Linked DNA regions of Parashewanella spongiae. Each later gene encodes a partner of the first gene's protein in a complex. Links are inferred from orthologs where the notes say so. Each region holds a gene or a part of one and is shown on either strand. Other genes may lie near its edges. The genes, in order: E2I05_RS08195 and smc.

Region 1 (15,342 bases):
ACCGCTTTCGTGGGAGTGACGAAATTACCACGTGAAGTTGTTTATATATCACTCACTCGTGCGGTTGCTCTGTTATATTGGTTGTTCTTAATCTGCAGGAATATTGCTCTGGATAATAGAACAGCAAAATAAATATCAAAACAATATTTCCATTTTCACCCTGGAGCGTGTGAGATATATCTCACATGATTGTAAGACAAATATTTAGGTCGCATGCATTAATAGTCTAAGAATATTAACTCTAAATTAAAAAGCTATAAATAACAGTTAATTAACATTGTTATTTTGTTAAAAAAGGATAATTGAATTTTACTACCCTGTTACAATTTATTTTGTAACCTTTTTTTATCTTAAATTTGAACTATTATATGTTTCATAGGAAAGGCAATCAAAGCACTGGAAGCTCAGGATGAGTATCAGAGCAAATGGATAGCTGCTCTTAGGATAATACCGAGGAATTTGTTGATTTAGGATAAATCATCAAAGGTATAAGGAAAGTAATACAACGGATGTTGTAACAGTACGGACGTTGACTCAGTAGGGATACTGAGGGCATGGAAGATTAGATACAGGACGTGTCGATTCAGGATTGTCATGGACGTATTGTCAAGGATGAGTTTGCAAGGATGAAATAGGACACGCTCAGGATGGAGCACGCTTGGTCAAGGAATAACCAAGAAAAGGGAAAGTACGTAAGTACAAGGATTCAAGGATTGGTCACGGATGATGCAGGAAGCACATTAGACGCAAGGAAGGTGCAGGGAGCATAGTTATAGCAGGAAAGCTTAACAGAGAACCAGAAGGGCGAGATCGAAAGATCCCGCCCTTTCTTTTTAATATCTTTAACAGTTAAAGCATAGATTATTTACATAATCGATAAAAAATCAATGTAAAAGACTAACTCTTGCGACTACTGCAACTTGTTTTGCTGCCACAGCATCCACCAATCTTCCCTTTAGGCTCAGGAGCATGCTCCCATTCAGGCTCCGGAAATACAGGCCAGTTGATACTATGTATTCGATTATGGTGCATAATAAAATCTGATCTGAGCTGATTGATTCCATCTGTACTAAATTCCATTACAAACTTAGCTTTCCAACACAAGCCTGTAGCTCCCCCAATTGATGGGTGTGCTGAAGCCATTGCAACAGATAACAGTTGAACACGTTGTCTTGATGCTTCTCTTTCAGCGAACTTACGACTTGTTTCAGCCATTTGTCGTAATTGCCAAAAAAAAGCAGAAATAAGAAATATACCAAGAATTAATAGTAAATCAGTCATAGTTACGATGTTGCCTTAAACAAACCGCCAATGGCTTGTGATAATTGATTGCTGCGATCAGGGTTTCTTAATTCAGCAAGAACCTTATGTCTTAAGCTGGGTATAGCTACAATATCAGCAAATACTTGATTAAAAAAGTGTTGTGATTGATGTGCCAGAGCCTCTAAAAAAATGGTTCTTAATTCATCATCTCTTAATAAGCTCCAGTTTCTAGCTGCAATTGTGATTAACGCACTATCACTCAATTTATTTTGCTGGCTAAGAGATATGAATGCTTCGGAACTTGAAGCAAAGTGACTTGATAACGCTCGAAAAAAATACAATTGATATTCATTATCAGCAGAATAAAATTGAGTTAAAAGTCTATCAGCTAACTTTTCAGAAATAGAAATATTCTCTAAGCATTGGCATAAAGCGATTTTAACTTCAAGAGCTGCAGTTTCAAGACCAGACATTAAGTAGTTCTCGTGATTTAATTGATTATAACGAATACAAATATCAGCGATACCTTGAAGACCGACATCTTGCCAGTTTTCTTTCGCTATTTGGCCAGAAAGATATTGAACGGCAGTTTCATATTGGGAAGATGCAGGTAAATTGAGCTGTTTTCTTACTAGCGCGTTGAACACAGCTAATTTTTCTTGGGTTGGTTTAAAACTAAATGGATTGTTTGCTAGTGCTTGTTGCTGTTGTTCACTCAAATGCTGAGTAGGATCACGGCCTAATGCTTCTAAAATCATTTGAATGAACTGGGAACGAGCAGAAGGCAATAACAAACCTTGTTCATCTAAAGCTAATTTAACAAACCAGATGTAAGGCTGTTTTTCTTGATTCCAAAAAACAATTGCAAACTGAGCATGGCCTTGAATTGGAAAAGGATAAGGTGACTCTAACGATTCAATTTTTGAAAAAGTCATCATATCTATGTGTTGAACTTTACGGCCTAAATCATAGATTTGAAATTGAGTTTGAGCAGTGGTGAGAAACTGAGTCAGAGTGTTGATTTCGGTCATACGTAATACTGTTGTTTAGCTGCATATTTGGATACATTGTATCATTTGCTGGGTTAAACTCTAAGTTCTGTTTAGATGTAGTGCTGATGACAAATTTCATTCAGTATTTATTTTGTTGCTTTATTCTGGATATTGTACGAATGCGTCAAACTTGCAACTATCAATGGCAGAACGAAATTATGAGGGGATCTCTAGTGTTTCAATAAGGACTAAAAATGGTGGAGAACTGCCTGCTGTATATAGTCCTACTTGATTGACTTGTTTAACTTTCAACGCGACTACAACGACCGCAAAATCTTTTCCATAGATTTTCCCTTGGCAAGTTCATCAATCAATTTATCGAGATATCGAATTTTACGCATCAGTGGTTCTTCGATATCTTCAACATGAACCTCACATACAACCCCTTTTATGAGAGATACGTTGGAATTAATTGTTGGAGCCTCAGCAAAGAAAGTCGCTAAGTAATTTTCACTTTCAATCTGATTAGTCAGACCATTTGAATTATAACCTGTGAGCCAACAAATAATTTGGATGACTTCCGCTTCAGTTCTGCTATTTTTCTCAGCCTTTTGAACGTAGAGAGAATATATTTTTGAGAATACAAATGAAAAAGCTTTGTGATCAGACATCTCTTCACCTCATGAGAGTGCTAATGCCCCCAACTGTATAATTTATGACAATCTTTTAAGCAGATCTTTCATCTAAACTATTGTCTTAAAATTTGGCGACAGATCTGTAGAAAAAAGCTGACACAAACTTTTCCCGATTTAGATGATAATTTGCAGGCAATTCTAAAAAACCATACCGCTGGTGATCCTATGCGCCAAGATTTAAGGTGGACAAACCTGTCACGTCGACAAATATCTCGCAAGCTATACGCCAACGGAATACCCGCCAGTAAAACCTCGTTTCAAGATTATTGCGTCAGCAGGGTTTTCACCGTCGTAAGGCTCAGAAAGCCAAAACGATGAAACAACATGTCGATCGTAACGCTCAGTTTGAAAAACTGGCTCAACTGAAACAAGACTATCTTGATAAGGGGAAACCCGTCCTGAGTATCGATACAAAAAAGAAAGAACAATTAGGTAATTACTTTCGTGATGGAGTCACAGATTCCGCAGAGCCGGCAACCGTTAATGATCATGATTTTCCTAGTAATGGTCATGGTAAACTCATACCTCACGGCATCTACGACCTAAAAAATAATTGCTCGAATAGAGTTAGGTGCTGTGATTGATAAAGCCACAATAGAACGGCGAAGATGTGGTACGTCAACATTTACAGATGTAATGACATCAGATTCGTCATTGGTAGTAACAAGGCACTTTAGTGCCGATTGAGCCGCATATTTAGCGGAGTAAACGGCTTTACGAGAAACATTAAATTCATCAGAAAGAGAAGAAACTGCACCATGCACTTGGCAAGCGATAGTTTTTAAGAGAAGATCGAATTTGTCTGAGGAGTTAAGCGGTGTTCGGTCGAGTATCGGCATTTTATTTTGAGAATAGTTTTAGTCGGCTTATTATCTCAATAAATAACGTTTTTCTCCTCAGATTTTCTCATTTATTTGTTACCCGTATCTGATGGGTTCCAAAATGTTATAAAAATCATTATTTATCAGCCGGGTAGCAAGCTTCTCAGCGAGCATTGAGAAGCTTGGATCAGATATTGTTATCAATGACGCTCTAATCTTTGATGGTTGCGGCTTTCATTTGTTGGGTGAACTTGGCTAATTTATTTAACATAATATCAGGTTTTGATAGATTAGCGCTTATGATTTTCACTGTGGCTGATCCTGATATTGCTCCAGCAGCACCAGACTTTATCGCTTCTCGTACTTGCTCTGGTTGAGATATACCAAAACCAAGGATTGGAGGTGGTGCATCATGTTGATTTAAACTTGTTAAGATATTCTCTAAAGGCATACTGGCTTTGTTATCGGTTCCTGTTACGCCTGCGCGAGACAGCAAATAAGTATATCCTTCGCTATATTGACTCACTTTGGACAGTGTTTCTTCATCACCATTAGGTGGTGCAATAAATATTGGAGCAATATCATGAGCTTTTGCACTTTCTCTAAATTCTGCTGATGCTTCTACGGGCACGTCTGCGATTAATACAGAATCAACACCAGCTTTTTGGGCTTTTGAGTAAAAGTTATCGATGCCATTGGAATACACTAAGTTTGCATATAACAATAGTCCAATGGGTATATCGGGATACTTAGTGCGTATTTGCGTGATCAGTTCAAAGCATGAGTCCGGAGTAACGTGGGAATTTAGTGCACGAATGTTGGCCTGTTGGATAACAGGGCCGTCAGCTAATGGATCAGAGAAGGGGATGCCTAACTCCAAAGCATCGGCACCGTTTTCAATCAGTGTTTCGATTATTTTTTGAGAGAGCTTTAGATTTGGATCACCAATGGTAACAAAGGGAACAAAAGCAGCTTGATTTTTTGCTTCGAGTTGAGCAAATGAATGTTGATATCGGTTTGATGCAGTCATTACTTTTGCTCCATTTCATTCATTTTTTTAGATAAGATGTCAGAAACTGCGAAAATATCTTTGTCTCCACGGCCGGATAAATTAACGACTAACAGCATTTCTTTATCGGCATTTTTTGCAATTTTATAAGCATGTGCAAGAGCATGAGCAGATTCCAGAGCCGGAATGATGCCTTCGCTACGTGCTAGTACTTGGAAGGCTTCTAATGCTTCGTCATCAGTGGCTGAAACATAGGTACCACGACCTGTTGCATGTAAATGCGCATGTTGAGGGCCTATTGATGGAAAATCTAACCCTGCAGAAATTGAGTAAGATTCTTCAATTTGGCCATGCTCATCTTGCATCAACGGTGATTTCATGCCAAAAAAAATACCGTTACGGCCTTCAGTTAATGGGGCACCGTGCTGGTGGGTATCAATGCCTTTCCCTGCGGGCTCAACCCCAATAAGTTGGACGCTTGTTTCATCAATAAAATCAGCGAACATACCGATTGCATTTGAGCCTCCACCAATACATGCTACTACAGCATCTGGTAAACGGCCTTCACGTTGTTGAATTTGATGTTTCGTTTCTTCACCGATCATTTTCTGGAATTCACGGACAATCGTTGGATAAGGGTGTGGGCCTGCTGCTGTACCCAATAAATAATGTGCTGTTTCATAATTGCCTGTGTAATCTCGCATGGCTTCATTACAGGCATCTTTTAATGTTGCTGAGCCTGAAGTCACAGAAATAACTTCAGCCCCCATTAAACGCATGCGAAATACGTTTGGAGATTGACGCTCAATGTCTTTTGCGCCCATGTAAACGCGGCATTTCATATTTAAAAGTGCGCAAGCTAAAGCGGTAGCAACGCCATGTTGACCCGCGCCCGTTTCTGCGATGATTTCATTTATCCCCATTCGCTTTGCCAACAACGCTTGGCCTAGCACTTGGTTTGTTTTATGGGCTCCACCATGAAGCAAATCCTCACGTTTTAGATAAATTTTAACAAGCGGGTTTGGACTGAAGTTCTTAGTCAGCGTAAGCGCTGTCGGTCGACCAGCGTAATTTTTAAGTAATTCCGTAAATTCTTTCTGGAACTCAGGGTCATTACTGGCATCAATAAATGCTTGCTCAAGTTTCCGTAAAGCTGGCATTAGAGTTTGAGGTGTATATGCGCCGCCAAACTCTCCGAAAAATGGATTTAATTTAAACTGGGTCATTGTTGTATCCTAACTTAATATTGTCTGAGGGCACGAAAGGCTTGTTCAATCTTTTGTTTATCTTTTATTCCGGGTGCTGATTCTAAACCGGAGTTAAAATCTAACCCAAAGAACCCTTGTTGCATGGCGCTTATTGCATTTTCTGAATTTAAACCACCGGCTAACCATGATAATTGTTTGTCATCAATGACAGTGTTCCAGTCGAATGTTTCACCACTTCCACCAAATTGTGAGTCTGATTTGCTGTCATATAACTTTTGACTGATAGATGGGCTGGTAACTTGTTTAATTTCATTGTTGGCCGTGTCAACGGATATCGCTTTCCATATTTTTGTGTTGATGCTGTTTTTGTCAAAAAGTGCGCGAAGTTCGTCGATGTAAGTTTGTTCCTCACAACCATGTAATTGCACGGCATATAAGGAAAGTGTTTGCGCGGCTTTAATTATTACATTGTGAGATTGGTTTACAAATACACCCACGAATCGAAGACCTAAATGACTTTTTTGATGGTGCTCTGTAATCGCTTGAGCGTGTTTAAATGAAATACAGCGAGGTGATTTTTCGGCAAAAATTAAACCTGCATAACTTGCTCCAGCATTCGCTATGGCTGAGCTGTCTTCAATTCTTGTTATTCCGCAAACTTTATTGTGGCCGAAAATCAAAGTGCGACAAGCTAAATCAAGATCTTCTTCAGCCATCAAGGAGCTGCCCACTAAAAAGCCATTAACTAAAGGTGAAAGACGTTTGACCTGATCCGGAGTATAGATTCCCGACTCGCTAATAATAACGCGATCTTCAGGGATATTAGGCGCGAGGGCTTCAGTGGTCGCTAAATTAGTGCTGAGGTCACGTAAATTACGGTTGTTAATACCGATAATTTTGGCATCCAATTTAACGGCGCGTTCAAGTTCTTCTTGATTAGAAACCTCAGTCAAAATATCCAACTTGAACTGATTTGCTATGGAGGATAATGATGTGTACTGAGCGTCATCTAAAACCGATAGCATCAATAATATTGCGTCAGCACCATGATGTGCAGCAAGCTTAATTTGGTATTCATCAACAAAAAAGTCTTTACAGATAACTGGTTGATCGACCATTTGTCTCACTTGGGCTAAGTATGAAAAACTGCCTTGAAAAAATTGCTCGTCGGTTAATACTGAAACGGCTCCTGCATACTTGCGATATACACTAGTGATAAAGCCTAAATCGAAATTTTCACGGATCAACCCTTTAGAAGGGCTAGCTTTTTTGCATTCTAAAATGAAACTCGTATTCGGTGAGCTGAGTTCTTCAAAAAGGCTGCGAGTTGATACTTTGGGTGATAACTTTGTTTCAGGATATTGCAATTTTAGCTGGGCAATGTGTTCAGCTTTAGTGGAAACAATGCGTGTTAAAATGTTACTCATTACTTAGAATCCCCACCACAGCTAGCCGAAGCAAGTTGGGTTAGTTTTTGGAAAGGTGTACCAGAATTAATAGTGTCTAACGTGAGTTGCATGGCTTGCTGAATATTGTCGGCTTTTCCACTGATATATAAAGCACACGCAGCGTTTACGGCAACAGCGTGTGTATGTGATGATTGGCCTTTTCCTTGCAAAATGGCTGAAGTTATCGCGGCGTTGTCTTCAGGTGTTCTCCCAGTCAATTCATCAATCGAATAGGCGGTAGTTATGCCAAAATCTTTGGGCGTTAATTGATAACGGTTGAATTCACCATTATTGATTTCAGTTACCTGAGTGATCCCGTGAACGGCGACTTCATCAAGCCCACTTCCGTGTACGACCATTGCCCTTTTTACGCCCATAGAATTAAGTACTGTAGCAATAGGGTCGATAAGTTCAGGTGAATACACGCCCAGCAACATATAGTCAGGTCGAGAAGGGTTAATAAGCGGCCCTAAAATATTAAATATGGTTCGGGTTTTAAGTGCTTGCCTTACTGGAACTGCGTGTTTGAATCCACCGTGGTAATGTGGCGCAAAAAGAAAACAAATGTGATTATCCTTTAGGCTTTTACTGGCTGACTCTGGTGACATAGTAATGTCGATACCTAAGTGAGAAAGTAGATCCGATGAACCTGATTTACTGGAAACACTTCTACTACCATGCTTAGCTACTTTGGCACCAGCAGCAGCGGCAACGAAAGCTGCAGTGGTTGATATGTTAATTGTGTTATAGCCGTCACCGCCAGTTCCAACTAAATCAACCAACTCTTCCGAGGCTTCATACGGGAAGGGCTTAGCAGTCGCAATAGAAGCATCTGCAGCACCGCAAATTTCTTCAACCGTTTCGCCTTTCACTTTCAAAGCTGTGAGTAATCCAGCCAAGCTTATATCATCAATGTCGCCTTTAATAATGGCTGAAAACACTTCAGCACTTTCGTGACGAGTCAGCGAGTTTCCTTGATAGACTTTTTCGAATAATGATTGAATTTCGGTATTCATGAGGCTGACAATTCCTTAGTCAAAAAATTAATTGATTGAGTTAATAGATCACTGCCTAGAGTGGTGAGAATAGATTCTGGATGAAATTGAAATCCGACCGACTTGTGTTGTTTATGTGCAATGGCCATAGGTAAAGATTCGGTAAATGCAATAACTTCTAAAGACTCAGGCACTACAGTGGCAACTAAACTGTGATAACGACCAACGGGCAAAGGCGAGGGTAAGTCACCAAATACAGCGTGTTGAGTATGCGTAATTTGGCTGGCTTTACCGTGAACGACAGCTGGAGCGCGTTCTACTTTACCGCCATAGTGTTCGACTAATGCTTGGTGGCCTAAGCAAATCCCTAAGATAGGGACTTTACCTGCGACTTTTGATAATAAATCCATCATACACCCTGCTTGATTTGGTGCGCCTGGGCCGGGGGACAATACTAAGGCCGCATCATCTTCTGAAAGTAATTTAGTGGCAATAAAGTCAGGAGCAATGTTATTGCGGTAAATAACGACATCAAAATTTAAGCTTCGAAATTGGTCGACTAGGTTATAAGTAAATGAGTCAAAATTATCTAATAGGTAAAGTTTCATAGTCCACCTCCGATTTTTATCGCTGAAATAACTGCTTGAGCTTTTTGCCGTGTTTCGTCTGCTTCAGCTTGTGGATCAGAATCATAGACAACACCTGCACCAGCTTGAATATGCGCAACGCCATTTTTAACGTAAGCTGAACGAATTACAATGCAAGTATCCATGTCACCATTAGAGTTAATGTAACCTACTGCACCTCCATAACTGCCGCGACGTTGGCCTTCAACTTCTCTGATTAACTGAGACGCACGGACTTTAGGTGCGCCTGTTAGGGTTCCCATGTTCATACAGGCTTGATAAGCGTGCAATGCATCGAGTGATTCACGTAACTGGCCTGTAACTCGACTGACAAGGTGCATCACGTGTGAATAGCGATCGACTTTTAATAATTCAGCTACCTTGCGGGTACCGCTTTGACTAATTCGGGCTACATCATTTCGTGCTAAATCTACCAACATAAGGTGTTCTGATAATTCTTTTTGATCAAGTCTAAGCTCCAATTCAATTCGGCCATCTAAATCGAAATCAATTTGACCATCTTCCCTTTTTCCACGCTTACGAGTGCCAGCTATCGGATAAATTTCAACTTGATTTGTTTGGGCGTCGTATTTCAAAGCACTTTCAGGGGAGGCACCAAATAAAGTGAAATCAGGCCCATTAAAATAGAACATATAGGGACTTGGGTTCGTTTGCTTTAATGCTTGATAAGCACCTAGAGTGTTCGGACACGGTAAACTGAAACTACGTGACGGAACTATTTGAAATATATCACCAGCGATAATGTGTTGTTTTAGCGAGTTCACATTATTTTTGAATTCTGTGTCTGAAATATTTGTACTGACTTCGTTTTCAATTGTTGACGAATGGATCTGAGTTTGAAGCTTTTTTGCTTGATAAGTTAATTGCGCCACTCTTTCAGCCAGTTGCTCAGTGATAGTGGTGTCGTTCGAAAATGAATAGCTAATAATACACGACTGTTGAGTGGTGTGATCTACTTCTATTAAGGTTTCAGCGACATAAAATAAATAATCAGGGCAGTCATTGTCAGCATTTGGTACCTGTTGAAGTGGTTCGACTGTGTCAATTAAATCATAAGACAGTACACCTCCGAGAAATATAGGCTCAGCGTTTATTTTTGTGCGATTAAAATGCTGAATTAAAGCTCTTAGCCCATCAAGTGATGATGCGACAAGTAATCTTTCGTCTTCATCAAGTTGCTCTGTGGTAGGGGAAAGAGTAACTACCAACTCAGCACCCAATTCAGTTTTTGCTGTACTAATGATGGCTTCAGAGAAAAAATCAACAATCGTCGGCAATAACTTTTGACCATTATTACTCAATGCCGTGAATGTCAATTTAAAGCGGTCACAGCGGATCATGAGTGCGCTGTCTGTGACAATAATGCTTTTTAAATGATCTTTACTTTCAATTTCAGCTGACTCGAGCAGCATAGTGTGGCTGGCATTTTGAGTTAACCTTTGGTAAAGATTCAAAGGATCATCCTGATAAAGAATGCTCGATTTTTGTGTTGTCAGTTGAGCCTGAGTTGTCATATTCATGAGCCTGTTTTTCTCTAATGTTTCTTAGGGATCTAGCGATTTAAAGAGTACCAATCTTTGTCATGCCAACGAAGGCTGGTATCCAGTGACTTTTATAAAAAAAGCAAAGGCACTAGGGTCTGTTGATCTTTCAGAATTAAATTTTGTGCTATTTGAGCATTTATCTGTTCAAGGCGTGAGCAGTGATGCTTAGCCATCTAAGTGAGCTGGTCATAACATAGAACAGTGAATGCTCAAAAGCATCGAAGACAGCGTAAATTGGTCATTTCTGCTGCGTTATCGTTTTCTTATTTGGAATAACCAAACCTCACAAACTCTGCCTTGCATAAAATAACCAATTTATCGCTGCAAAAACAATCACGAAAGATCAACAGACCCTAGACTACCGACATACAAAACTGTCGTTACTTCGTTTCCAGCCTGCGCTGGAGTGACGAGAACTTATCGGTATACTTTCTTCCGAAACTTTCCTTAGACCGTTCTATTGTTTCCGCAGTTTCAATTTTAATAGTGCAATTTTCTTTCAGGCAACAAAAAAGCCCGCAAGTTGCGGGCTTTTTTGTTGAATGTGTCTCTTAATCTATTGAGCACACAGCTTCACACAACCCGCTAGTTTGGGAAGTGCCACCACCAACAGGTGTTTTGAGAAGCGAGTTGAATTTGCATAAATATTAGTTTGGTTGCTCAATTAATTTGAGTGATAGAAGACTATAAAATGTCGGTAATGTCAAGCACAATTGACGATAACTAATATCTATTACAGTAATTAAATGCTCAACTCAGAGCTATGTATGCGCACAAAGTACAAACGAAATTGGTGAAACCATAGTTATTACCGACATACAAAACTGTCGTTATTACATTGCTACGTTGAGATAATTTTGTGAAGTAATTTTTGCGCATACAAGCTCCCGAAGGGCAAGGCTAAAGGTTTCCATTACTGTGTTCCACGTTCTTGAATTATCTCGATAGTATTTCGAACATGCGCCTTGTACTGAAAACCTTTATCTCTTGCTGAGTGAGAGATTAATTACTGTAATTGGTATAAATTACTTAAAGTGTATATTTTATAGGTTGCATGGTATTTAGCTATTCATCAGATAAATCTACCAAGAGGCAAGTTCTTCACTAAGTTTTTGTCTATGCTGTTGCCATTAATAATGTTGACGGCCTAAAAAAGGATTAAGAAACCGACATTATCAAATGAAAATGCTTCAACTTTCGAAATTATAGTGTTCGAGCAATAATGATCTAAATATTTTTTCAGACGCTATTTCTATTATTTTCAGTTACAATAGCGTAATGAATGATGAATCAAAATTAGTTGACTTACATTGCCATACCACGGCATCTGACGGCCAGCTTACTCCTACTGAAATAATCAGAAGAGCCATAACCAATCAAGTCGATGTACTTGCTATCACCGATCACGATACAGTTTCAGGTTTGCGTGAAGCGCATGACTTTAATCGGCAACAAGATAACTCTATCGAATTGATAAATGGCATAGAAATATCTACTTGTTGGCATAACCACGATATTCATATTGTAGGTTTAAATGTCGATATTGAAGCCGATGAACTTGCCCAATTACAAAAGAGGCAGCGTGAATTAAGGGACATTCGTGCCCGTGAAATTGGGCGAAGATTAGAAAAAGCTGGTATCGAAAGTGCGTATGAAGGGGCTAAAGCACTAGCGGGTGATGCGGCATTGAGTCGCGGCCATTACGCTCGTTGGTTAGCTCATCATGGGTATGCTAAAGACACGCCCAGTGTATTTAAAAAATTTTTGTCACGAGGTAAAACGGGTTATGTACCCAATAATTGGCAAGATATGGAATCAGCGATCACACTTATCCATAACGTCGGTGGTCAGGCAGTATTAGCACACCCAAGTGGATATAAGTTTTCTGCAAAGTGGTTAAAACGTCTTGTAAGAGAGTTCAAGGAAGCTGGTGGAGATGCAATAGAGGTGGTTCAAGGACAACAGTCCATTGGCGATCGTTCTAATTTAATTGCGCTCAGTAATCAGAATCAACTTTTTGCTTCACTAGGAAGCGATTTTCATTTTCCAGGTGGCTGGTTAGATTTAGGTAAAAAATTGTTTCAACCACCCGGAGTTAATTGGATTTGGCACTCAGAAGGCTGGAATAAATGAGTCAATTTTTTTATGTACATGAAGAAAACCCGCAATCAAGATTAATCGTACAAGCCGTTCATATTTTGAAGCAGGGGGGGGTTGTTGTATATCCAACAGATTCAGGATACGCCATTGGTTGTTTAATTGGTGATAAGAATGCAATGACGAGAATTACGAGGATCAGGCAAATCGAAAATGACCACCATTTTTCATTGATGTGTCGTGATTTATCAGAATTGGCAACATATGCAAAAGTTGATAATCAAGCTTATCGATTATTGAAATCTTGTACGCCGGGGCCGTATACCTTTATTTTTAAAGCTACGAAAGAAGTGCCAAAGCGTCTGCAAACTTCCAAGAAAAAGACCATAGGGATACGAGTGCCAAGTAATATTATCGCTGCGGCCTTGCTGGAAGAACTTGATGCTCCTTTAATGTCGACAAGCCTAGTGATGCCAAATGAAGACTATGCAGAGTCGGATCCCGAAAATATAAGGGACATGTTAGAACACCAAGTGGATTTAATTATTCATGGTGGTTATTTAGGCGAAAACCCGACCACCGTAGTTGATATGTCGGAAGATACGATACAAGTTGTTCGTGAAGGTGCTGGTGATACAAGTATATTCATCTAATGTTGCTTTAAGTCGGAGACCGTTCCCGATATAATGCATAACTGATATTGAACGCTTCTCATGGATAAGGACTCGGATGCAGGTTGCTCAGCAAAGTTTGCCTTTAGCTACTGTTCGGGGTAAATCAGTTAGCGAAATGCCTGCGGATTTATTTATTCCTCCAGAAGCGCTTGAGGTATTTTTAGAAGCCTTTGAAGGACCTTTAGACTTACTACTTTATTTGATACGTAAACAAAAGTTTGATGTTGTTGACCTGCCTATCCAGCAAATAACCTCCCAGTATTTAGAGTACATTGAACTACTCACTGACGCTCGAATTGAGTTGGCTGCGGATTATCTCGTAATGGCGGCAACATTGGCAGAGATTAAATCAAGGCTGTTGCTTCCTAGACCTGAGTTTGATGAACACGATGAAGAAGATCCAAGAGCTCGATTAATCAGGCAACTCAAAGCTTATGAGACGATAAAAAATGCCTCATTAGAAATCGATGAGTTACCTAGATTAGAGCGGGATTTTCATCTTGCATCGGTAAAGGTAGCTAAAAATATTGAAGTGAAAGTACTCGCTCCTGATGTGTCGTTGAGTGATTTAGCTCAAGCGTTTTCGAATGTATTGAAGCGTGTTGAAGCTTATCAACATCATCACGTAAAGAAAGAAGCACTTTCGACGCGTGAGCGTATGATCCAGATCCTTGAATTACTGAATAGTGAGACTTACACACCGTTTCAAGCTTTATTCAGTGCTGAAGAGGGGCGAGCTGGCGCTGTCGTGAGTTTTTTGGCTTTAATGGAGTTAGTCAAAGAGATGTTAGTTGAGCTGGTTCAAGCAGAGCCGATGACAACGATACACGTAAGGGCATTTTAATCTAATGCAAATTAATGATATTCAGCTCAAACAGCTTATAGAAGCGAGTTTATTTGTACTTGATAAACCACAAACGATGACACAAATGAAAGACTCATTTTTGAGTAATTTTTCGGTGTCGAAAGATCGAATTAAAGCGGTGATATCAGAGTTAGAGCAAGATTATCAAGAAAGAGGTGTACAACTTGTCCAAGTAGCTGGTGGATATCGGTTCCAAACGGCAGAGTTTTTAAGTCCATTGTTGCAGTCACTGTGGCAAGAGAAAGCACCAAAATATTCAAGAGCGACATTAGAAACTTTAGCGGTAATTGCCTATCAGCAACCCGTGACACGTGGAGATGTTGAACAAGTTCGTGGCGTTACAGTAAGTAGCCATATAATTAAAACCTTATCAGACAGAAGCTGGATTAAGGTTGTTGGGCATAAAGAAGTTCCTGGTCGACCAGCACTGTATTCAACAACCAATGATTTTTTAGATTATTTCGGATTGCGAAATTTATCTGAATTACCTCAACTGTCTGATCCTGAATCATTACAAGCATTGTTTTCAGTGAGTGAATTGGTTCCAGATATAAAAGAAGAGTCTACTAATGAGTGAAAAATTGCAGAAAGTCTTGGCCCGAGCAGGCCATGGCTCCCGTCGTGAGATGGAGGCATGGATTGCTGCAGGTCGAGTTAGTATAGATGGAGAAATCGCAACCATTGGAGATAGGGTTGAATCTGACGCCAAAGTTCGTCTTGATGGCCGTCTAGTTTCAATAAAGTCAGCTGACGAAGTGATTTGTCGAGTACTTGCCTATCACAAGCCCGAAGGTGAGATTTGCAGTCGTAAAGATCCAGAAGGTCGTCCAACCGTTTTTGATCGTTTACCAAGAGTACGAGATGGTCGCTGGGTTGCTGTAGGGCGTTTAGACATCAATACTTCAGGTTTATTACTGTTTACATCAGATGGTGAATTAGCGAATAAGCTCATGCATCCATCTAATGAAGTTGAGCGAGAATATGCCGTAAGAACTTTTGGTCAGGTCGAAGATGCATCCGTTCAAAAGCTTAGGACAGGTGTGATGTTAGAAGACGGACCAGCTAAGTTTGATAAAGTGAAACC
Region 2 (16,431 bases), 400 kb from region 1 along the record:
TTTCGACGTTCTAAACTCATACTATTAGGCATGGTGAGTGTTAATTTGTAACCGCGAGCGGCTGCAACATAAGCTAAAGCGATGCCTGTATTTCCTGAGGTTGCCTCAATAAGTTCTTTATCTTTCGTTAGCTCACCGCTTTTTTCAGCAGCCCAAATCATGTTGGCACCAATGCGGCATTTGACACTAAAGCTCGGGTTGCGAGCTTCTACTTTTGCTAATACATTTCCATTACTAACACGATTTAACCGAACTAACGGACTGTTACCGATAGTGAGTGAATTATCTTCGAAGATTTTACCCATGACTTATTAGACTCCTCTGATTTGTTGTTAAATCATAGTGATACTGTGGTCAAATTAAAATGATAGTTTAATCTTCTATATATTTTTTTGTTATAAGTGAGAGGTGTTTTGTTGGTTAATTGGAATATGATAGATAAAAGAATGAGAACTCTTTGGTTCTCATTCTGATTAAACGTTAAATTATAAAACCCATGCATAACTCATCTTCATGAAGATCCGTCTTTCATCTGCTGTCAATGAATCGACCTCATCCGAAGATATTAAGCCATCAGAATAGCCAAGATAGAATACACTTAATGGATTTAATTTATAGCCATAAAGTACCTCGTTACTAAGGCTAGAGCTCTTTTTGTTTCGATTACTATTGATATATAAAGTAGGATCTCGAACAATATTGGTAAATACGCTAGAGACTCTCAAAAAGCTGTTGACACTGAACTGCCAATTCAAACGTAAGTCGGTTAGATTCGCAGTGAATAAACGGCCGCCTTCAACGTTCAATCGAGTAAAGTTATGGCCTATTTCTAGCGCTAGATTGTTTTTTATATTCCACTCAAAACCTGGGCGAATTTGTAATCTTTTGCCTAAGCGGTTATTCGAAAAATCAATCGCATCACCCCAAGAAGTTCGATACATTAATGTTAAAGATGAAACAGGGTCAAACTCTGTATTAAACCAAAATTGTGTTTCATCAAACAGTTGAGAATTTCCTTTAACTGAAGTTGAATCGCTATTGTTTCTTCGCCCAACACGGGAGCGTGAGACAGCACCAAATGATATATAGCTTTGATATTTACCTTCAAGATTAACGAAGGATTCAATTTCTCTCTCAAGAATGTCTCCGTCATCATTGCGGCTCATATCCCAATCTCCGCCGACACGAATTAAATTGAAGAAGCTATTTTTTGGAAACCATTTGTAGCTACCACCTGAAACGACTTTATTAAAATCAACTTTATCAACGAAGCCAAGATCGGCTCGAAACCCATCGCTGAAACTTTCATAGTTCGCGAATACATCCCAATTCCGGCGAGCATGGCGATAATTTAAGCGATAAAAGCTTCCGCTAAAGTCGCCGTCTATTTGAGTTCTCAGCACGCTCTCACAGTCATTAACATCACAATTTTGATCTTGGTATAGATTTTTAGGGTATTCAGTTTGAGAAGAGGCGTACTGAAGTTGAAAAGTATCTTGTTCTGTTGATTGGTACTTTACATCTCCACTTAGGACATAGTTGTGATATTCATCAGCTTGCTTAATCGTTAACAAGCCACCTACAGATAACTTTTCTGAAAAATCATATCGATAACGACCTGCGACATTAATACTTTCGCTATCAATTGTTGCGACATTTGAACCTAAATTACCGGGTACTAAAAAGTTCGTTTTATTATCGTTTGCAACGAGTAATGCACTGGTGTGGTTGTCGACTTTGCTTGTGAGTTTTAAGCCGTAATCTGGAGCACCGATATTTCGAGTATGTAATAGATTTTCTTGAGTATCAAAATAGTCTTTATTATCTAAAAAGAAAGGACGTTTTTCGGGATAAAAAAGCGCAAAAGTTGTGTTTACGTCTAATTGTCCTGCGTCTGATTCAATTTGAGAGAAATCAGGATTAATCGTAGCATTTAATAATGTTGAGGGTGTAATAGCCCAGCGAGTATCTAAGCTAACTTCAGTCTGGGTACCATGTTCCCATTCCGATACTGGGTTAGTATCGCGGCTGCTGTGTCTTGCAGCAACTAAAGAAGGAGTTATTTGGAGCCCACGACCTTGGGAAATATTTTTCAAACCACTGGCTGTGCCTATTTGGCATAAGTTACAGTTGTTGTTCCGGTCGTGCTTGTTATTCGATAATCTTATATTTTCACCACGGGGGTAATACCGAATAAAGTCGATTCCCCAAACTTGCTCTTCGAGACTGTCATCAAAATTAAACATTGACAGCGGAAGCTCTATTTCAACTTGATATCCAGTTTGTGTTCGCTTAGCTGCACTGTACCAAATACCATCCCAAGCGTCGCTTTCCCTTCCTGTTAACTCATTCTCTATTGTGTCTGTTTGAACGCCGTATGGGTTAATGAAGAAATTATAAGCAAGGCGAGCATTGTTAAATGTGTCGAATCGAACTCCAACGAGATCTTCTCCCCAAGAACTGTCCCTATCGGTGAGGTTAGCGATAACATTATTTGGTTCAGGATCATGAGCCACGAAACTTACAAAAAGACTTTTTTTAGTCGCAAATATTTTTGCTTCTGTTGTTACTGGAGCATCAGTGTTTTCATTCGGCTGAGTTTCAAAGTTCAGCTTCGTTGTAGCAGCTTGTTGCCAGTAGCTTTCGGAAAGTTCTCCATCAATTTTTATTGTAGCGTCTAATGTTGGTATTTTAATATGGGAGCTTTTTGAATCTCTTGCAAAGGCTGGATTAAACAATCCTAAACTCATACAGCTAGCGTAAATAAGAGTCGAATATTTCAAAATGAAGGGTGCCTGTTATTAGATTGTTGTGATTGTAGTCATTGATGGCTGACTATGAAAATAATCAAAGTGTTATTTTGACAGAAATCAATATGTAATGGCAGTTTTATAATTGTTACAAAATTTTACTCTAGTCGTTTTTCTGAACACTTCTTGAAGCAATAGTCGTTTGTTTCAAAATTAACTTAACAAACACGGCTTGATCTGTTCTGAATAAGGGGGAAATTAGTCGTTTAATACCGTGATGAGGTGAATAATGAAAAAACTTTCTGTGTTGGTTAGCGCTTTTTGCTTCATACAACAAATGGCGTTTGCAAGTGATTTTACCGAACAAATCACACAACTTGATATTGATGTTCAAATGTATCAATGCCCTCAATATGATGAAGTTTTAGCAAACGAACTTGTTCAATTAACCAAGAATAATGAATTAATTCAAAGTGTATGTGAGTTTAGTGGTCACGAAGAAGAATGTCTTAATGGTGCTTTTTCTTTATTTTCAGAAGCTACTGGATTAGCTAATATTGCTTTGGATCCAAATACTGGAAAGTATGGCTGTTATATGGCGCGTTCTGATCAACAAATGTTGCATTTGTATTTCGAGTTGTTTTTAGAAAACAACTTGTAATATCAATTATACTAGGGTCTGTTGATCTTTCGTGATTGTTTTTGCAGCGATAAATTGGTTATTTTATGCAAGGCAGAGTTTGTGAGGTTTGGTTATTATCGACATACAAAACTGTCGTTGCTTCGTTTCCAAATAAGAAAACGATAACACAGCACCTTTTATTTAGAAAGAGCGACCAATTTACGCTCTCTCTTTTTTCGATGCTTTTGAGCATTCACTGTTCTGTGTTGTGACCAGCTTGCTTAGATGACTAAGCATCACTGCTCACGCCTTAAACCTAAAAACATCAGTTGAACGCTGAGTATATGAGTAACTGTTTGAACAATGGGATGATTTTATTATCATGTTTTTCACCCAATGAGTGAAATGCTCTACGCTCACAAGCTTGCTAAAATGGCTGCTATCTGCGTTGTAACTTTTGCAAGTAGAATAACTACTTGCTGCAAGCTACGTCTTACTATCAGCCATTTTTTCTACGCTTGAGAACGCAGTCAACAGATGTTTCTAGGGAGCGCCACGAAGCGCTTTATTCTGTTGTGGGATTTGTCTCAACGTATACGCAGCCAAGCGATTACATGGCCATAAACCAGAGACAGCAACGTTATTATTTATAATAAGTCCATCAGGTTGAAACGTACCTGACGGGATAATTACCAGTTCATCCCGAAATCTGACGGGCATGCATAATGGGTAACCGCTATGACATGAAGCCCTGTGACAAAGGCCTTGAATAAAGGTTGAGATGCAATGTAGGCCGCAGCATCAAGCGAATTCAGTTAAGCGTCGTAAATCAAAAAATGAAGATGGGGAGTCTTTCCTAGTTGACGAACCCTGACACAAACAGAGAAGCAACTGGTAAATGCATCTGTTTGATCTTCCGGCGTAATATGAAGTGGCATGTATTGAAGGAAATAAAGTGAACGTGGGAGAGCCTGAGTGTTGGAAGGTAGTGACTTGCACTATCCGAATATAAGGTAAACCGAAATTTCAGATAGGGCGCTCAGGCAGTCGGATGAGCCCATAGTACCGTTAACCGTGAAGACAACATAACTTTACATCAGGGAAGGGGCTCAGTGTTACACCCGTTTTTTAACGTAACTTTTGAGGTGAAATTGCCATATGGCTAACACTCCAGTAAATATCAGAATATTACAGCGAAAACTTTACTTACGCTCAAAGCTTAACTCGGAGCTTCGATTTTACAGCTTGTACGATAAACTCAGTCGCCTAGATATACTCGAAGAAGCCTATCGACGATGCAAAGCCAATAAAGGCGGAGCAGGAATTGATGGCATCACATTCAGTTATCTAGAGCAGCAAAAGAAAGTCGTTGCGCTGTTAAAAGAAATTCAAACTCAATTACAACAGAAAAACTATCGACCTAGCCCAGTCAAACGAGTAGAAATACTCAAAGACAACGGCAAAACGCGGAAACTTGGGATCCCGATAATCAGTGACAGAATTGTGCAAATGGCGATGACAATAGTGATGCAACCCGTCTACGAACCTCATTTACATGAACACAGTTATGGCTACCGTCCATGTCGAAGCGCCCAGCAAGCGGTAAAAGTCATTGAAATGAGCCTAAAACAAGGCTATCAGCACGTACTCGATGCTGACTTGAGCGCCTATTTCGATACCATTCCGCACGCTAAGTTGATGACAAAAATAGAAAGGCGAATAAGCGACAGCAGCTTTCTGAGTTTACTGAAAAGCTTTATCAAAGCGCCCATCAGCATAGAGACGGTCAACGGGAAATGGCGAATAGAAGCAAGCCGATGTGGCACTCCGCAAGGCGGAGTTATCTCTCCACTACTGGCTAACATCTATCTCAACGATTTCTGTTTGAAAATACACGAAAAAACACCGTGTAAAATCGTTACCTATGCAGATGATTTTGTTGTACTTCATAAGCAAACCTACACACAAGAGCAACTGGACTGGATAACACAGCAATTAAGTGATGAAGGTCTGAAGCTAAATCAAAGTAAAACCCACTGTGTGGATATGGGAAAGCTGATGAATGAGTTTGATTTCCTCGGTTTTAACTTTCAACGGATCACAGGCCTCATCAAAGGCACCAGTTACATCAAGATACAGGCGTCTAAGAAGAGCCAAACAAAGCTGAAAAATAAAATCAGAGACATAGTGAAACACCGAACCTCAAATACACTTGGCGTACTGATAAATAAGGTTAATCAAGTTCTGAGGGGATGGAAACACTATTTTGGTGGGATAGGTTATCCCAGAGGTGTATTTTTCAGAATAAATGGATTTGTAGTAAACCGGTTCTATCGCTGGCATCGTCGCTTAAGTCAACGTCGAAGCAAGTATCTATCACGAGGTGCTTACGAAAAATTACGCCAAGCTGGTCTTGAGTATTTACCCACGACAAGATGATAAGCAAAGTGAAGGGGCTGAGAGAAGTGTAACAACAGAGCCGTGTGAGGGAAAACCTCATGCACGGAATCGAAGAGGGGCTGCTGGATAAGCGATAGCGAAGCCAGTAGCCTACTCTACTTGAACAGATAAATGCCCAAATAGCACAAAATTTAATCCTGAAAGATCAACAGACCCTAATTAAATGCTCAACTCAGAGCTATATAGGTGCTCAAAGTGCAATCGAAATTGATGAAGGCATAGTTGTTTTACGTCAAGACAATTTTGAGAAGTAATTTGAGTGCATACAAGCTCTCGAAGGGCAAGGCTAAAGGATTCCATTACTGCGTTACAAGCACTTGAATTATCCTGACAAAAGCACGAAGTGCGTTGAACGCCAGCTTTGTATGGCGGCTGTAGGGAATATAGTACCGCAAACTTGCGCTTTGTACTGAAACTCTTTAGCTTTTGTTGAGTGAGTTATTAATTACTGTAATCGGTATAATAAACAGATTGAGTCAATTTGCCTAGGTAAAGTTGCGGAAGAAAGTATACCAATGAGTTCTCGTCATTCCAGCGCAGGCTGGAAACGAAGTAACGACAGTTTTGTATGTCGGTAGTCTAGTGCCTTTGCTTTTTTCTATAAAAGTCACTGGATACCAGCCTTCGCTAGTATGACAAAGATTGGCTTTTTTGTAGGTGTTGTTTGCCATCAATACGAGTGTGTGGTGTTTATGTCCGTAATAAAAAGTGAACCTTCTCAAACATGGACTGAATATTTGTATCAAAATTTACCCAGCATGGAAACATATCTTGGCTTTGCGGTCACAGCGGGTGCAGGTTTTGCAGTTGGCGGGCCACTGGGAGCTGGGGTGGCATTGGGAAGTCGTTATTTGATACGAGCACCACTCTCATCCGTTTCACATAGCAGTTTAGGTTATATTCAAGAAAACTTTTTTAATGAGAAAATTCAAAAACGCTCAGACTTTAGTTTTACATTTAACGTGCTTAATATTGCAGGTGATGCCGTGATTATAGGCGTTACCAGTTCTCAAGGAAAATTAGTTGGAACGTTAGCGGCTGCGGCAGGAATAGTCGGTGGAGTTAATGCTGCTAGTTTAATAGGAAAAGTGCTGAAGTGTTATAACATTGAGAATACTATTGGCGGAAGAGTCATCAAGTTTTCAGCAGGTGTTATTGTAGGTTTTTTCACCGCACGTTATTTTGTAAAAAGTATCTCTTGTATGCAAGCCAAAACAGAAAATGAGAATACTAAAAACAAAACTTTATCAATAACAGATCATCGACACCAGCAAAAAGTCAACTTCGCCAAATCGTTAGAAAGTAACGCTCCGCTCGATATCAAACTTCAAATAGCGCCAGAATCAGGTTCTTCACCTTTTACTTGTTCTGACGGTGTCTGTGCCCGTGCTCCAATAAACACAGAGGTATATGTTCAAATTGAAAAGAAGAGAAAGGAAAAGGAAAAGGATAAAAAGCAATAACAAACTTGAATTTTGGATAATCGAATCGCTACAGCACAGCTATTTTCGCCTATTTCAGTGTTGTAGTTTTCTGAAATAGACTCACTATTCCCAAAATTACAGCTCAACAAATTGTTTTAAGGAAAATTGCGGAAGAAAGTATACCGATGAGTTCACGTCACTCCAGCGCAGGCTGGGAACGAAGTAACGACAGTTTTGTATGTCGGAGTTAGTGCCTTTGCTTTTTCCTATAGAAAGACACTGGATACTAGTCTTGGCTTTGGCTGGTATGACAAAGATTGGTACTTTCTAAATCGCTAGATCCCTAAGAGCCCCAAATTTAATCTGGAGCTATCACATTGTTTCGATAAGCTTCACGGTATTTATCGACCCACATTGCCGTGGCTCCACAAATAGCGACGGGCATCACAATGAAGTTTACAATCGGGATCATTGAAAACAGTGACGCGGTTGCGCCAAAACTAAAACTCGACCCACGAGTTTGCTTTAATGCAAATTTCATATCTTCAAATTTTACTTTGTGGTTATCAAATGGGTAATCACAATATTGAATCGCCATCATCCATGCAGTAAACATAAACCAAACGATAGGAAAAACGGTTTGGCCAATGACAGGAACAAAAAAGAGCAATAGGATTAAAACTGCTCTGGGCAAATAGTATTTAAATTTCTGCCATTCTCGTCCCAAGATTCTGGGTAAATCTTTGATCAAATCCATAGTGCCGCCCGTATTCATGGGCTTCCCTGTTAACGATTGCTCAACTTTTTCAGCCAGCAAGCCATTAAAAGGAGCGGATAACCAGTTCATCACAGAACTGAATACAAAAGACATGGTGATCAACATCGTAATGATGGCAATAGGCCAAAGCAAAAAACGAAGCCAGTTCAGCATTTCTGGTAGTTGGGTATCAAGCCAATCGAACAAAATTTGAAGTTGGCTTAATGCTAAATAAAATGCTCCTGCAAATAAAATCAAGTTAATCGTTAATGGAATAAACACAAAGGTTCGAAGACCAGGCTGTTTTATTAACTTAAATCCTTCTAAAAAATAATTTACACCGCTTTTTGCTGGAATTTGTGTACTCATAAAGATTAAGATCTCAAAACTATTGTCTATTATTGATTGTGAATAACTCAATCAAGAATGACAAGTCGTAAATGGTTAACACTTTTATAAAAAACGTTACAAAATGCTGCGTGCTTTGCTAAAGTAACCATTAGATTGTTCTTCCTTTCTTTTAGAGTAACTAACAGCCCATTAATGAAACTAAAACAGATAAAGCTGGCTGGATTTAAGTCGTTTGTTGACCCAACAAAAATCCCTTTTCAAAAAGCTCTAACAGGTGTGATTGGACCCAATGGTTGTGGGAAATCTAATGTCATTGATGCTGTTCGTTGGGTTTTGGGTGAGAGCAACGCCAAACATCTTCGTGGTGGCGCCATGACGGATGTCATATTTAGCGGGTCGAGTGCAAGGCGTCCTGTATCTGTCGCTGGCGTAGAGTTGTTTTTTGACAATCAAGACGGTCGATTGCCTGGGCAATACGCGAGTTATCAAGAAATATCAGTTAAGCGGCAAGTCACTCGTGACGGTGATTCAACTTATTATCTAAATGGCCAAAAATGTCGCCGTAAAGATATTACCGATTTATTTATGGGCACTGGGCTTGGGCCTAGAAGTTACGCCATTATTGAACAGGGCATGATTTCAAGGCTGATTGAATCTAAACCTCAAGATCTAAGGGTATTTATTGAAGAAGCTGCTGGAATTTCACGTTACAAAGAAAGGCGTCGTGATACTGAAAATAGAATTAGACACACCAGAGAGAATTTAGAGCGATTAGGTGATATTCGTGGCGAATTAGCGCTGCAACTCGATAAACTGTCGGAACAATCTAAAGCAGCATTGAAATATCGAGAGCATAAAAAAGTTGAACGTCAAACTCATGCAGAACTGTTGGTTTTAAGATATGAAGATCATGTTAAAAAAACTGAAGAACTATCGGCAAAAATTAATCAGTTAGATACAGAGCTTTTAAAGGCTCAATCTGAAAATCAGACAGTCACAACCAAGCAAACCGAATTAAATATTGGACTCAGTGAGCTTGTTGGAATTGAACAGAAAAAAGTGGCTGAATTTTATCAATCAGGCACTCAAATCGCTAAGCTTGAACAACAGATTAGCCATCAAAAAGAGCGAGAAGAGCAATCAAATCAGCAAGTAAATGAGATAAAAAGCAAACAAAGTGATCTTGAAACTCAAGTAGAACAACAAATTAATCAATTAAACCGTTTGGATGAAGAAGTAAATCATGCTCAACCAGAGTTTGAGCTGATGGATGAAAAGCTTGGGCAACTGATTGATCAAATAGAACAATATGAAAAAACGGGCAGAAGCCAACAAGATAATTTTCACGCGCAAAAACAAAAATTGAGTAATGTTCATTCTCAACAGCAAGTACTTGCCACCCAAATTGAGCACAGTGCAAGTCAAATACTTCAAGTCAGCGATCAAATAAATATTTATCGGCAACAGCTTGCAGTTTTGGAAGACGAAAGCAGCGTTGATAGTGATGATTCAAAAAAATTGCAAGAATTAATCGCGCACATTGCTGATGATGAAAATAGGATACAAAACAACACGAAGGATTTGCAGTCTTTAGAGATTGATATCCATCAATCTCAACAGCAACAACAGCAAAATCAGCAAGCTGTTGCAGTGGATACATCCCGTTTAGCCTTTATCAATAGTGAATTGTTATTGAGTCAGTCAACAACGGAGAAACAATTGTGGCAAGTGATAAATGCTAGTCCTGGGTGGGAAAAAGCCGTAGAAGTGGTTTTAGGGCACTTACTATCATCAAATGTTACCTTAATGGAATTACTTTCGACTGAGCATAATGGCTTTGTCGAGTCTGACGGTAAAACTACCCATAAACTATTGAGCTCGTCTGAAGTGAATTTGTCTCCGTGGTTGGATGGCGTGCACTGCGCTGAAAATTTAACCGAGGCGAAATCGTTACTACCTGATCTTAATCAGTCTCACCTGATAGCAACAAAAGACGGTTATTTATTGGGACATGGATTTTTATTAGGTAAGGCAGAAACGAGTCAATCTCAATTGAGTTTAGTGAGTGAGCAAGAACACCTGACTCAGCAAGTGAAATCACTTGAAGTTAAACAGAAACAATTAAATGAAAGCTTAACTCAGCTTTTGGAGCAACGTACAGAGCTTAATGAAAAGCACAAACAGCTTAATTCGTCTTTACAAGAAAGTAATTTATTAAGAACCAGCATCTTATCAAAGCAAGCTGCCGTTCGGGAGCAAAAAGAAAAAGATGAAGTACAAAAAAAATTATTACTTGAGCAATTAGAATACTCAACAAAGCAACAAGTTGAGTTAGAGTTAACCCGAGAAAGCCATCATGAGAAGCAACTCCAGTTATATGCACTTTCAGAGCAAGTTCAGCAAGAACTAGTTTCTAGTGAAACCAAAGTTCAGACCTATCGCATTGAGCATCAAAATTTAAAGCAACAATCTCAACAAGCGCAACAAAGCAGAAATGAGCTACAAAGTAAGTTACAAAACCTTTTGACACAACAAGCACTTGTTAAACAACAAGTGGAACAAAACAATCTGCGAAAAATAGAATTAGCGGTTCAATTGCAGCGAATCTCGAAAGAGAGCAATGCAAATGAAGCCGTAGGTGAATCTATAAAAGATGCATCCATAGAACTTCAGTTGCAGAAACTATTAAGTAAACAAACGGATCTGCAAAAAGAGCTCAATGAGATAAGAAGCCAACAGCTTGAACTGCAACAGCAAATAGATAGTTTAAAAAGTGAGCAGCAAAAGCATGTGGTTCAAATACAAGGCTTGACTCAGTCAATCAGCGAGTTAAAGTTACAACGTGAAGGTTTAAAGGGGCAAGCTGATAGTCAATTACAATTGTTAAAAGAAGAGGGCATTCAGTTACAAACTGTTATGTCGCAGCTTGACGATAATGCCAATATATCACAATGGCAACAAAAGCTTGAAAGAGTTCGAAGCCAGATCAGACAGCTAGGAGCCATAAACCTAGCCGCGATTAGCGAATTTGAACAACAAAGTGAGCGGAAAAATTATCTAGATGGTCAATGTGATGATTTGAATCAAGCGCTTCAAAGTTTAGAATCTGCAATACGCAAGATTGATAAAGAAACACGAATTCGTTTTAAAACGACGTTCGAGAAAGTGAATGAAGATTTAAGTCAGTTATTTCCAAAAGTATTTGGTGGCGGCAGTGCTTACTTAGCGCTTACCGATGATGACTTACTAGAAACGGGTGTGACGATCATGGCAAGACCGCCCGGTAAAAAGAATAGTACAATTCATTTACTTTCTGGTGGAGAAAAAGCTTTAACCGCTTTATCATTAGTATTCGCAATTTTTAGGTTAAATCCAGCACCATTTTGTATGTTGGATGAAGTTGATGCTCCGCTAGACGATGCGAATGTTGAACGTTTTTGTCGATTATTAAAAGAAATGTCAAAAACAGTACAGTTTATTTATATTAGCCATAATAAAATCACCATGGAATTGGCTGAGCAGTTAATTGGTGTAACGATGCATGAGCCGGGAGTCTCTCGTATTGTAACTGTGGATATTGATGAAGCAGTTGCATTGGCAGATGCAGGATAATGATTGGAAGAACAGGGTAACGAATGGAAGACCTACGACTAATTTTTGGGGTACTGGGTGGAATCGCTATTTTAGGAGTGATGATTCATGGAATTTGGTCTATTCGTCGTCAACAGATGAATAACATAAAGGGACAAAAGAAACCCCATAGAAAAGTTCTTACAAAACAAGTTCGAGATGCTGATGGCTTTGATGTTGATGGCATAAGTGAAGTTCGAGTTCGTTCTGCCCAAAGAGCACGAGCAGAAGTCCAAACTGAAAGCTCAATTAAAGAGACTTCAGTTGAGCCGAATATTAAAACTGAAACACAACGTCGAGTTGAGCCAGCATTAAATGCAGATGTAATGGATGAACCCGCTATTATTGCGAAACGAGATGAGCCTGTTATGGAACCGACACAAGTAGGATTGTTTGATAATCAAGAGCTTAATGCTCAAGAACTAGAAAATCCAGACGTAAATGAAAAGTCAGAGATCACTTCTGAGCCTAGTGCTGATTCTCAAAATGAAGCATCAGTCGAACAGCCACAAGATGTGGAAGAAGAATTACCTGATCCATATGATGTGTTAGTTTTGCATGTAATGGGGAAAAGTGGAGAAATGCTTAAAGGTGCAGAGCTACTTCCATCTATGCTGAGCATGAACTTTAAGTTTGGTGAAATGGATATTTTTCATAGACATCAAGATGCATCTGGAAACGGGAAGGTACTGTTTTCAATCGCTAACATGGTAAATCCAGGCGTTTTTGATCCAGATAATATGGAGCAATTTAGCACTCAAGGCGTAGTCATGTTCATGCGATTACCTTGCCATGGAAAAGCCTTACATAACTTTTCTATCATGTTGAACTCTGCCATGCAGATGGCCGATGATTTAGGCGCAACGGTAATGGATGGTCAGCGAGAGCCGTGGGATGAAGCAAAGAAGTTGGATTACATCAGGCGCATAAAATCGTAAAAGTAAAATTAATATTTTTAGAAAAGGTCGCAATAGCGGCCTTTTTAGTTACAGAGACAAGATATGATCGATATTAAGAAAGCTGCAGCCGAAATCTCTGAATTATCAGAGCTATTAAATAAACACAATATTAGTTATTACGTAGACGATGAGCCAAGCGTACCTGACGCTGAATATGATCGATTAATGAATCAACTTAAAGAGCTCGAGAAATCGTTTCCTGAGTTGGTGAGAGAAGACTCTCCTTCACAGCGTGTTGGTGGTGTAGCGTTAAGCAAATTTGACCCAATCATTCATTTAAAACCCATGCTTAGCTTAGATAATGCCTTTGATGAAGAAGACCTCGGTGCTTTTAACAATCGAAATGTTGAAAAGGTTGGTGAGATTCAATATTGCTGTGAACCTAAGTTGGATGGGCTAGCTGTCAGCATTTTATATCGTAATGGAGTGTTAGAGCGAGCGGCGACCCGTGGTGATGGTAGTGTTGGCGAAGACATAACAATGAATGTAAGAACTATTCGTTCTATTCCATTAAAATTACGAGGGGAATTTCCTCCCTTAGTCGAAGTACGCGGTGAAGTCTTTATGCCCCATGCATCATTCAATAAAGTGAACGACGCAGCAAAAGCAAAAGGCGATAAAGTGTTTGTTAATCCGAGAAATGCGGCCGCGGGAAGTTTACGCCAGTTAGACAGTCGTATTACTGCGAGTCGAAATTTAGGTTTTTATTCTTATGCGCTCGGTGTGGTTGAGCCAGAAAGTTGGCCGCTTAAACTGAGCCACTTTGAGCAATTGATGCAGCTTAAATCTTGGGGCGTACCAGTCAGCGACGAAGTAAAAGTGTGTATAACATTGTCAGATGTGACAGCTTACTACGCGGATATTTTAAGACGTCGAGGTGAATTAGCCTATGAAATTGACGGTGTAGTGATAAAGACCAACTCAATTGATCAACAGTTAGAGCTTGGATTTGTTGCCAAAGCACCCCGTTGGGCAATAGCATACAAGTTTCCAGCGCAAGAAGAAATGACTAGGCTTGAACAGGTAGATTTCCAAGTCGGTCGAACAGGTGCCATTACGCCAGTAGCTCGTTTAAAGCCGGTATTTGTTGGTGGGGTGACGGTATCAAATACAACGTTACATAATGCTGATGAAATTGAGCGCCTTGGCGTAAAAATTGGTGATACCGTTATTGTTCGTCGTGCTGGGGATGTCATTCCGCAGATTGTATCAATCGTCCCTGAAAAGCGCATTAGTGACGCCAGTGATATTGTGTTTCCCTCATGTTGTCCAATTTGTGATTCATTAGTCGAAAGGTTAGAAGGTGAAGCTGTTGCAAGGTGTACGGGTGGTTTGTTCTGTGAAGCACAACGCAAAGAAGCCATTAAACACTTTGCTTCGCGTAAGGCGATGAATATTGATGGTATGGGCGATAAAGTCGTTGAGCAGCTAATTGATAAAGAGCTTATTAAAACACCAGCTGATTTATTTAAGTTAACCGCATCTATGGTGACCATGCTTGATCGTATGGGGATGAAGTCAGCGACGAACCTTGTTCAGGCTATTGAAAAAGCAAAAGCAACAACACTTGCAAAATTTTTATACTCACTTGGTATTCGAGAAGTCGGTGAAGCAACAGCAGCAAACTTAGCGAGTTATTTCAAATCGATAGAAGCATTGCGAATGGCAGACATTGAGCAACTTACAGCCGTTGAAGATGTTGGAACGATTGTTGCCCAGCACCTTTCTCACTTTTTGAAACAGCCACATAATAATGAAGTGATTGATGCGTTAATCGAAGCAGGCGTGCATTGGCCAGAAATTCAAGCTGTTACTGAAGACTCTCAAGCGTTGAAAGGGCAAACTTGGGTATTAACCGGTACATTAACTCAGCTCAATCGCTCAGATGCTAAAGCAAGACTGCAGGAGTTAGGTGCAAAAGTTGCGGGAAGTGTATCTAAGAATACTGATTGCGTGGTTGCAGGTGAATCAGCTGGTTCTAAACTTGCTAAGGCATTAGAGTTAGGAATAAAAGTCATTGATGAAGACGAATTACTGGCTACTATATCTTCATAGTTTATTTACGAATGTATTCAACTGCTTGAATGATTAATTTCAGATAGCTTGGTTTTTATTTTTAGCTTTTTTTTGTTTTCAACTTCAAAGTTAGATTCTCGACTTGCAAGGCTTCATTCAAATGATGAAGCCTTAATCGTTCATCTGTCAATTTTAAAACTTCTTGCTCTAGGTTTGAAATTTGCTTTTCAAGTACTAGGTTAGCTTTGGCTTGCTGAGATATTACTTGTTCTTGCGAACAAGCTTGCTGAGTTTGTTTTGTATATTGCTCTGAGTGAGTGGCAATTTTGGATTTTAAATGAGAAATCTTTTTATTATGATCAAATAAATAGGAGATCCATGCATGACTGAAATCTCTTCTTCTACCACAAGTTTGCATTGGGGTTGTTCGTTTTTTGTTTTCAGCGCCTAAAACAGACATTGAAGCGTTACACAGTAGAAACTCAACGCATTTAAAATCGCCTTTTTTCATAATGATATGTGCGGGCGTATCCCCAAATTGTGTTTCATTGCACAGCAGTTTTTCTTCCAATCCTTGACTTCCATATTGCTTGTACCAAGCATCAATTACGGGCTTGAGTATGGAGTACTCTCCTCTACTTCCTAAAAAGTGAAAGATATTTTGGTTGTTCTCATAAATTAAGTTTAGTGACGCATTATACTCAATTAAAACTTGTAGTAAGGCTATGTTTCCAGTTCTGATTGCAATACAAAGTGGTGAATCCATAGAATTAGCTATGGCATCATGTTTTAAAGCAAGCTGGCCTGTTGCAAGAAATATGGGCGTAAATGAGGGACATTCAAATAAAACCTCATTAAGTTCTGAATTATTTATTTGGAATACCGCGAATAGGTGCCTTGTTCTTAAGCACTGAGGGTATTCTTGCAAAAGATTTTTAATTCTAGAAAGTAAAATAGGCTTAATTTTGTTAGTAGGGTATTCAGAAATGTATTTACTTAGTTTTGAAGTATGCTCTGATATTTGAGCAACTAGCCTCTGATCCCCTAGAGGAACTGTAAGTTGTGCTCGAGAGCTAATGATCGATTTTCTTGTAAATCCAGTCGGTTGAAATGGACCGTTCAATATAGGCGGGAGGAGTTGCTGGTTTGGTTTTACGTCTGGCTTTGTTGTTGTGAGTTGTTTTTTAGGAGGAAATGCAAAGAATTTTCCTGTATCAAGCTCTCGAGATGATGGTTTAGAAACCTGAGAATGAAAACATGAAAGCATGGCCGTAGAGGGGGAGTCTAGCCCTAAAGGTTGCTGTTTTTTGACGTTCGGTGAGTAATAGGCTTTAAGTAAAGTGGGTTGCGGTAATTTTGGATTTTGAAATGATATTTTACTTTCATGAGGAGCAGGTTGCAATAACGGTGATGGCTCGATACTCCATGAATCTTGCCTTGAATGTGATAAAGACAATGTAGA

What was found.
Region 2: the proteins of E2I05_RS08195 (region 1) and smc are in contact, whole or in part, in a crystal structure (PDB 3ZGX), measured with the Bacillus subtilis proteins. The link is inferred for Parashewanella spongiae from one-to-one orthologs.

What each region holds. Positions count from the first base shown.
Region 1 is NZ_CP037952.1:2,143,697-2,159,038, forward strand. Bases 12,413-15,342 are described here. They hold E2I05_RS08195 (segregation and condensation protein A), read left to right. Parts: upstream 12,413-13,448; coding sequence 13,449-14,237; downstream 14,238-15,342. Other genes in these bases: rnm (RNase RNM), read left to right, coding at 12,413-12,755; E2I05_RS08190 (L-threonylcarbamoyladenylate synthase), read left to right, coding at 12,752-13,372; scpB (SMC-Scp complex subunit ScpB), read left to right, coding at 14,242-14,835; rluB (23S rRNA pseudouridine(2605) synthase RluB), read left to right, coding at 14,828-15,342. Also shown: E2I05_RS08125 (DUF3301 domain-containing protein), read right to left, coding at 898-1,281; E2I05_RS08130 (DUF3549 family protein), read right to left, coding at 1,284-2,294; E2I05_RS08135 (DUF2200 domain-containing protein), read right to left, coding at 2,573-2,926; E2I05_RS08150 (hypothetical protein), read right to left, coding at 3,493-3,789; trpA (tryptophan synthase subunit alpha), read right to left, coding at 3,983-4,801; trpB (tryptophan synthase subunit beta), read right to left, coding at 4,801-6,006; trpCF (bifunctional indole-3-glycerol-phosphate synthase TrpC/phosphoribosylanthranilate isomerase TrpF), read right to left, coding at 6,021-7,415; trpD (anthranilate phosphoribosyltransferase), read right to left, coding at 7,415-8,452; E2I05_RS08175 (aminodeoxychorismate/anthranilate synthase component II), read right to left, coding at 8,449-9,039; E2I05_RS08180 (anthranilate synthase component 1), read right to left, coding at 9,036-10,598; more of rnm, read left to right, coding at 11,901-12,412. UniProt on the Bacillus subtilis protein: Participates in chromosomal partition during cell division. May act via the formation of a condensin-like complex containing Smc and ScpB that pull DNA away from mid-cell into both cell halves.
Region 2 is NZ_CP037952.1:1,743,807-1,760,237, forward strand. The notes cover bases 8,158-12,176. They hold smc (chromosome segregation protein SMC), read left to right. Parts: upstream 8,158-8,556; coding sequence 8,557-11,976; downstream 11,977-12,176. Other genes in these bases: cysZ (sulfate transporter CysZ), read right to left, coding at 8,158-8,382; zipA (cell division protein ZipA), read left to right, coding at 12,000-12,176. In the rest of the region: cysK (cysteine synthase A), read right to left, coding at 1-305; E2I05_RS06710 (carbohydrate binding family 9 domain-containing protein), read right to left, coding at 486-2,750; E2I05_RS06715 (hypothetical protein), read left to right, coding at 3,040-3,411; ltrA (group II intron reverse transcriptase/maturase), read left to right, coding at 4,531-5,811; E2I05_RS06725 (hypothetical protein), read left to right, coding at 6,465-7,295; more of cysZ, read right to left, coding at 7,615-8,157; more of zipA, read left to right, coding at 12,177-12,932; NAD-dependent DNA ligase LigA, read left to right, coding at 12,996-15,008; E2I05_RS06750 (ankyrin repeat domain-containing protein), read right to left, coding at 15,070-16,236. UniProt on the Bacillus subtilis protein: Required for chromosome condensation and partitioning.